2 regions of the Lacrimispora cavernae genome follow, and region 2 is predicted to be linked to the other one. Evidence: a T-box and tRNA genes for the amino acid it is inferred to sense, from the RefSeq annotation. Region 2 holds a T-box; the other holds one or more tRNA genes.
What was found. The T-box of region 2 lies ahead of proS (proline--tRNA ligase). A T-box ahead of a tRNA ligase gene usually reads a tRNA of that ligase, here a tRNA-Pro.
Positions count from the first base shown of each region.

Region 1: it has a tRNA-Pro gene. The T-box ahead of proS (proline--tRNA ligase) is inferred to sense a tRNA for this amino acid. The anticodon was not compared.

Region 1 is NZ_CP157940.1:31,464-35,420, forward strand. It holds gene ABFV83_RS00125 (hypothetical protein) at 1-149, opposite strand, end outside; gene ABFV83_RS00130 (AraC family transcriptional regulator) at 163-1,014, opposite strand; tRNA gene ABFV83_RS00135 (tRNA-Lys) at 1,442-1,514, opposite strand; tRNA gene ABFV83_RS00140 (tRNA-Gln) at 1,518-1,589, opposite strand; tRNA gene ABFV83_RS00145 (tRNA-His) at 1,628-1,703, opposite strand; tRNA gene ABFV83_RS00150 (tRNA-Arg) at 1,738-1,811, opposite strand; tRNA gene ABFV83_RS00155 (tRNA-Gly) at 1,815-1,885, opposite strand; tRNA gene ABFV83_RS00160 (tRNA-Pro) at 1,933-2,007, opposite strand; gene ABFV83_RS00165 (methylated-DNA--[protein]-cysteine S-methyltransferase) at 2,428-2,907, shown strand; gene ABFV83_RS00170 (hypothetical protein) at 3,018-3,725, shown strand; gene ABFV83_RS00175 (ATP-binding cassette domain-containing protein) at 3,790-3,957, opposite strand, start outside.
Region 2 is NZ_CP157940.1:3,228,316-3,232,272, reverse strand. It holds gene ABFV83_RS15130 (RluA family pseudouridine synthase) at 1-362, shown strand, start outside; gene ABFV83_RS15125 (AI-2E family transporter) at 463-1,566, shown strand; T-box leader at 1,640-1,846, shown strand; gene proS (proline--tRNA ligase) at 1,998-3,431, shown strand; gene ABFV83_RS15115 (CCA tRNA nucleotidyltransferase) at 3,470-3,957, shown strand, end outside.

The DNA.
Region 1 (3,957 bases), 1.3 Mb from region 2:
TAAGAAGCGATAAATCCATTTTTGGCAGATTTGATTTCGCATTTACAATTGTTTTGTGTGAGGTATTCATTTATTTCCACAACGAAATCTTTATCGCGTTTATCTACTGCTTCAAGAAAAGCAGTAAAGTTTTCATTTGGCCTATCCATGGCTATCTCCTGGTTATTTCTTTACAACGGGTATCCATACTTCAAAGTTAGAGTTTTGGGGGTCAGGATTCAGATAGACTTCAATATCTGGTCCGTTATCGTATTCGTACCCAGAAGTGGGAAGCCAGTCGGTCACAATTCGTTTTTCTAAATCTTGTATTGCTTGAGGACATTGTCCTTCTCCGGAAAATATAGCCCATGTGAAGGGGGGAACAACATATTCCTCCAATGTATCATCAATTTCTTTTGTGCTGGCAGCGGCAATAAAGTACCGCCATTCTTCCGAGTCATTGCAGACGCTGACTCCTAATATCCCTGCAGGGGATCCCTCTATCATAGCAGCTAATTTAGGGAGTGTTCCGTCAACAGCAGCCTTGTACCACATTTGAGGTACGATCTCAAAATTCTTTTCAATTTCACGGTGTAAGGGCTGTACCGTACCTACAATCCGGAACGATTCCTTTTTTTCTATTCGATAATTCAATTCCTCCGCTCCTTTTATTGTTATTTTAAAACCAATGGGTGGATATGATTTTATGAATGCACCGCTTTCTTTTAGACGGGATGGTGCGATACCATGTATGTTCTGAAAAGCCCGGTTAAAAGCGGTTGGAGAATTATAACCGTATTTAAGTGCAACATCAATAATTTTATTATCCCCATTCTGCAGATCAACCGCGGCCAGGGACATGCGCCTGCGCCGGATATATTCAGATAATGGCAGATTTGCCATATATGCGAACATTCTTTGAAAATGATAAGTAGAACAGCAAGCTAGTTTTACAACTTGTTCATAGTCTATCTCTTCCGTTAAATGCTCCTCAATATACTCCATTGACTTATTTAATCCCTCAATCCATTCCATAAAATGCAATCCTTTCACACATATTGTATTTGCTATTTATTGGCCTGTCCTCTCTTTTTATGTACAAATTAGAGAGGAGATGTGTAACAAGTGCTGTGATTACTATTATAAATATTTAGGAACAGATAAACAATCCTTTCTTGCTTAAACTTTAAAAGCAAGTTGTTCAGGAAGGTTATCAGACCTATATGTAAATATAGAAGGAAACGTCTGCTAATCGCTTTTAAAGCGTTCATATGGCTACATGGCTATAAGGTAATGAAGACCGGGGATTGGAGGGCAGAAGAGGCATATAAGGCGTTATAGGCTGAAGTTATATAAAGCGAGGAATGGGAGAGGAAACGAGAAAGATCCTTATACCAGTTAAAACAGACAAAGCAAAAGACCGGGAAAATCATCTGATTTCCCGGCCTTTTCCGATCATTCATGAGACACCGGGGACTCGAACCCCGGACAACTTGATTAAAAGTCAAGTGCTCTACCACCTGAGCTAGTATCCCATACTGGGCTAGTTGGATTCGAACCAACGAGTGCAGGAGTCAAAGTCCTGTGCCTTACCGCTTGGCGATAGCCCAATAAAACTTGTGATAAAAAAAAATTCCCTAGAAGGGAAAGGTGAGTACAGGGATTCGAACCCTGGGCCTCCAGAGCCACAATCTGGCGCGATAACCACCTTCGCCATACCCACCATAAAATTTTCACATCTTGGTCAGAGATGTGAAACGAGCCTGAAGGGATTCGAACCCCCGACCCACGGCTTAGAAGGCCGTTGCTCTATCCAACTGAGCTACAGACTCAAAAGCGGGTGATGGGAATCGAACCCACGTATCTAGCTTGGAAGGCTAGTGTTCTACCATTGAACTACACCCGCAAAAGGCAAGAGAAACTAAAACTACCATTGACGGTTTTTCTCTTAAATCGGGGTGACAGGATTCGAACCTGCGACCCCCTGGTCCCAAACCAGGTACTCTAGCCAAGCTGAGCCACACCCCGATAGTGAAAGTATTTTTCGTCTTTCTCTTAGTTGCTTTTCCGCAACGCAAGAGTTATTATATATGATGGATATCATTTTGTCAATAATATTTTAGAAAAAAATTCAAATTCGTTATTAAGCCTGTATTTATGCGGTTTTTAAGGGAAAAAATACCCCTGAAATGGGAGGAACCGGCAGGTACATATCATGTTCCTGCCGGTTGAGTATGAAAAATAAAAAGTCAATGTTAAAAGGGTGGGGTTCCTTTTCAATAATTAGTATACGCGGAAAATATGACGGAAGTTTGACTAAGCCATAAACATTTCATAAAAAAACTAAAAGAATTATGAGGAATATTTGAAGAAACAGAAATCTTCCTTATGGTATAATGTATCCATATGAAAACGTGGTACAACTCACAACAGAAAGAAGGATTTGGAATGAAGTACTGGGAAGTTTATGAAAGCAAAATAGGACCTCTCACCTTACTATGTGACGATGAAGCGCTTCTGAGTATAGATTTTGGAAGGTCAGAGCCTAATGAAGCCATAAAAAAGCGAACCGGGCTGATCGAAAAAACCATCAGTCAATTGGAAGAATATATGACTGGAAAGAGAAAGAACTTTGATCTGCCTCTTAAGCCGGCAGGAACGGAATTTCAAAAAAGGGTCTGGGACGCACTTTTAACAATTCCTTACGGAGAAACAAAGAGCTATAAGGATATTGCGGTTCAGATTCATAACCCCAAAGGATGCCGTGCTGTGGGAATGGCAAATAACCGAAATCCCATACCTGTCATCATTCCCTGCCATCGGGTGATCGGAGCCAATGGAAGCCTGGTGGGTTATGGCGGAGGCATGGACATAAAGGTGAAATTGCTGGAGCTGGAGTGCCCGGATGCTTCCGCCTGTAATTATTAAGAATTTTTGGTGATTCTTTCAGTTCCTTTAATCCCCTATACATTTGATTCAGATAATGTTATAATCCTCATCGTCACCAGGAATAAGATTGATGATGAGGAGTGATTAAAATGAGAAAAAACAAAATGCTGGCAGTAATTGCAATCGCCATGGCAGTCATGATGGCGGCTACGGCCTGTGGATCAAAAGATAATGGTAAGTCCTCGCAGGATAATCCTACAGAAGTCAATGCTGCTGAGACGAAAGTAACAGGAGATGAATCAGAAGGTACAGATGAGACTACATTAGGTGAGGATGATTCTGACAGTGAGGAAGATGGAACCGCCGAAACTACGGAAACGACTGCTTCTGATGCAGGAACTTTGTCTTCCGGTGTCTTTACTTCCAAATCTGGAAAATATCAGATTACGCCGCCTCAGGGCTGGACCATTGAGGACGACGGAGATGAAAGCGCAGTGGCATTCACTTCTTCCAATGGCAGCGATATGCTGGAAGTTACTTATGTAGAAGGCGATGAGGCTGACGGAGCCAGAGAGATCTATCCGGATACCATGGAAGAATACAAGGAATTAGTCAGCCGTGGTGAGGATATGGAATTTGTCCGTTATAATGTAGAAAACGGCAGCGACGGAAGCCAGACCTTCCGCTATGCGATCCGGTATAAGACTTCTCAGGATGGGATCCGCTACTATGCAATTTCCGGTTCCTATAATGCTGCTACAAAGAAATACATCAGTGCGGCAGGAACGGTTGAATCACCGGACAGCGCGGTAGAAGGCCAGATTGAGGCAGCTCTTGATACCTTGAAACTGAAATAAAGCAGGAAATATGATATCAAAAAAACAGGGGCTAAAGCGGAAATATCTGCTTTAGCCCCTGTTTTTATAGTTTCATAAGGGTGCCGTTAAGGAGTTCTATATCCTCCTCCTGGTGGGTGCTTATGATGATCAGCTTGTCACGGGTCTTTTCTTTGATGTATTGGATTACGGTCAGTTTTGTGTTCTCATCAAGACCGGTAAAGGGTTCGTCCATTAAGACCATGTCGCAGGG
Region 2 (3,957 bases):
ATGGAAAAAATAATTGTTCCAAAATTGTGGATAAGGGGATAAAAGGTGCAAAACTCGCAGAGCTCCATTATCAGGTTGTGGAAAACAGAAACATAGAAAATGAGGAATGCAGCCTGGCAAAGGTTACGTTAAAAACCGGCCGCCACCATCAGATCCGGGTGCAGATGGCGGGCCACGGCACACCCCTGTGGGGAGACCGGAAGTATAATCCCAGTATTCAAAGAGGGGCTGCCGGCGGAAATATAGCATTGTTTGCTTACAGCTTATCTTTTTCCCATCCTGTCACAAAGAAATGGATGACTTTTTCGGTGAAACCAAAGGGAGAAATCTTTGAGAAGTTTTCATTGCCGGAAATGGCATAAAGAAGGAATTTTTTACTAATCAGATTTCGAATATTTTCTTCCCAAACGGCTCATAATAGTGATTGTACAAAAGAAGTACAAATCAGAAACAGGTGAGTCCATGGTGAAACCGAGCAGGAAACTGAAGAAAACATTATTAATATTGGGAGTTACAGGGGCAGTATATTTAAGTTTTCGTTATCTGCTGCCCCTTGTGATTCCCTTTTTGATTGCATATGTATTTGCCCTTTCCCTTCGGCCTTCGGCTGTTTGGATTGAAAAAAAGACCCGCTTTATTGTAAAGGGTAAGGTGATCTCCATTCCTCTTGCTGTCATCGGAGGAGTCGAGGTCATACTTTTTATGATTGCCTTTGGAATCCTTCTTTACGTGGGGGGAAGAAAGCTGTTTTTGGAAGCCAGGCTTTTACTTCAAAATCTTCCCGTCATTCTGGAAGGCGTGGATCACTGGCTTATGGATAACTGTTCCTTTGCGGAGCGGTTTTTAAAGCTGCCTGACGGATATGCGGTAGAAGTAGTAAGGGATATTATTGCGGGAGGCCAGACTGCCATAAAAAGCAGGATCATGCCCTTTCTTATGGTGAATTCCATGACTGTTATGAAATGGATCGTCCAGGCAACGGTAATCATCATCATATTGCTTATTGCCACGGTCCTGTCCCTTCAGGAAATGGATGATATACGGGAACGGCGGGACAATTCCATGTTCTGCTTTGAATATGCCATGCTGGGAAGACGGCTTACCACAGTGGGAAGTGCCTGGTTAAAGACACAGGGGGCTATCATGATGTTTACTATGGTAGTTTGTTCGGCCGGGTTGTTTTTCCTGGGAAATCCCTATTTCTTTTTATTTGGAATCGGAATCGGGCTTTTGGATGCGCTTCCGATTTTCGGCACCGGAACAGTGTTCATTCCCTGGGCCCTTTTTTCCATGATCAATAAAAACTGGAAATATGGAATCGGGCTGATCGTCATTTACGTGATCTGTTATTTTTTAAGAGAGATTTTAGAAGCCAAGATCATGGGAGGAAAGGTTGGCCTAACGCCTTTGGAAACCCTTGCTTCCATGTATGTGGGACTTCAGCTCTTTGGGCTTTTGGGATTTATTCTTGGTCCTATCGGCTTACTTATTGTGGAAGATATTGTAGAGGTGTATGAATTCTTGTGCTATCATGATGGAAAGGAAACGGCAGAGCCAGAGGAATGAGCCAGCCGGACCCTCTTGACAAACTTTTGCAAATAACGTAAAATCAACCATACAATCTTTTATATAATGAAGTAATATGACGTTGAAGAGGACCAGTAGGTGATGACGTATCCCAGAGAGAAGGCCGTTTGCTGGAAGGCCTTTATACCTCTCATGACCCAACCTACCTCGGAGTCCCGCAGCAAACTGCGGCGCAGTTCCTGCGTTAACGGATAAAAAGTGAGTCATGGAATTTCCATGGCTAAATTGGGTGGCACCGCCGAGCTGTTCGGTCCCTTTTAAGGGAACGAATGGCTCTTTTTGATTTTATGAAAACACCCGTTCTTTAAGTATCCCCATTACCCATAAACATGGAAGGGGAAGAAGACACACCCTACGGGTATCCCTTGATGTCCAAAGAGCGTGGACAGGGAGATGAAAGGAGATTTGTTATGGCAAAGGACAAGAAATTAGTAGAAGCGATCACATCCATGGAGGTGGATTTCGCCCAGTGGTACACAGACGTTGTAAAGAAGGCGGAGTTAATTGATTATTCCAGCGTAAAGGGCTGCATGGCCATTAAGCCGGCTGGGTATGCCATCTGGGAAAATATTCAGAGCGAGCTTGACAGACGGTTTAAAGAAGTAGGGGTTGAAAATGTCTATATGCCTATGTTTATTCCGGAGAGCCTTCTTCAAAAGGAAAAAGACCATGTAGAGGGATTTGCCCCTGAGGTGGCCTGGGTAACTCACGGTGGCCTGGAGCCCCTGCAGGAAAGGCTTTGCGTCAGACCCACCTCTGAAACCCTGTTCTGTGATTTTTATTCCAGAGATATTCAGTCCTACAGGGACTTACCAAAGCTTTATAACCAGTGGTGCTCCGTGGTACGCTGGGAAAAGACCACCAGGCCATTTTTACGTTCCAGGGAGTTTTTATGGCAGGAAGGCCACACCGCTCATGCAACGGCCAAAGAGGCGGAAGAGAGAACAGAGCAGATGCTTCATTTATATGCGGATTTCTGTGAGGAAGTCCTTGCAATGCCTGTGATCCGGGGCCAGAAGACCGAAAAGGAGAAATTTGCGGGAGCAGAGGCAACCTATACCATTGAAGCTTTGATGCATGACGGTAAGGCGCTTCAGTCAGGAACCAGCCATAACTTTGGAAGCGGATTTGCACAGGCCTTTGAGATCCAGTATTCTGATAAGGAAAATAAGCTTCAGTATGTACATCAGACCTCATGGGGCATGACTACCAGGCTCATAGGTGCCATCATCATGGTTCATGGCGACGACAATGGTCTTGTACTGCCTCCAAGGATCGCTCCGACCCAGGTGATCATTGTTCCGGTTCAGCAACAGAAGGAAGGGGTCCTTGATAAGGCCTATGAGTTAAAAGAGATTCTTTCTAATTATAAAGTAAAGGTTGATGATTCCGATAAGAGCCCGGGCTGGAAGTTCAGTGAATCAGAGATGCGGGGTATTCCGGTACGTGTGGAAATCGGTCCGAGAGATATTTCAGAAAACCAGGCTGTTTTGGTGCGCCGTGATACTCATGAGAAGATTACCGTATCCTTAGATGAATTAAATGCAAAGGTGGGAGAGCTTCTGGAAGCCATTCAAAAGGATATGCTGGAACGAGCCAAAGCGCATCGGGACAGCCATACGTACGAGGCAACGGATATGGATACCTTTGTAAAGACTGTGGAGGAAAAGCCGGGCTTTGTAAAAGCCATGTGGTGCGGTTCCCAGGAATGCGAGGATAAGATCAAGGAACTTACAGGAGCAACATCCCGCTGTATGCCCTTTAAGCAGGAAACGCTTGCCCATACCTGCGTATGCTGCGGAAAGCCTGCCGTAAAAATGGTTTACTGGGGCAGAGCGTATTAAAAACGGCGGGATAAGAAAAACAGGAGGTAAAAGAAGTGATAAAGATTCAGATTCCGGAGGCGGCAAGGAGAATCATGGAACAACTGAATACCAGCGGCTTTGAAGCCTATGTGGTGGGCGGCTGCGTGAGAGACAGCCTGTTAGGCCGGCAGCCGGAAGACTGGGATATCACGACCTCAGCGAAGCCGGAACAGGTAAAGGAAATTTTTAATAGAACGGTTGATACGGGAATCCAGCACGGCACGGTTACAGTGCTTGTTGATCATGAAGGATATGAAGTGACCACATACCGCATAGACGGAGAGTATGAAGATGGACGCCATCCGAAGTCTGTGGAATTTACGGGAAGCTTGCTGGAGGATTTGAGACGCCGGGATTTTACCATAAATGCCATGGCATACAGCGACCGGGAGGGGCTGGTGGATGCATTTGACGGGGTCCAGGATTTGGAGGGCCAGGTCATCCGCTGTGTGGGAAACGCTTTGGACCGGTTTACAGAGGATGCTTTAAGGATCCTCAGGGCCAT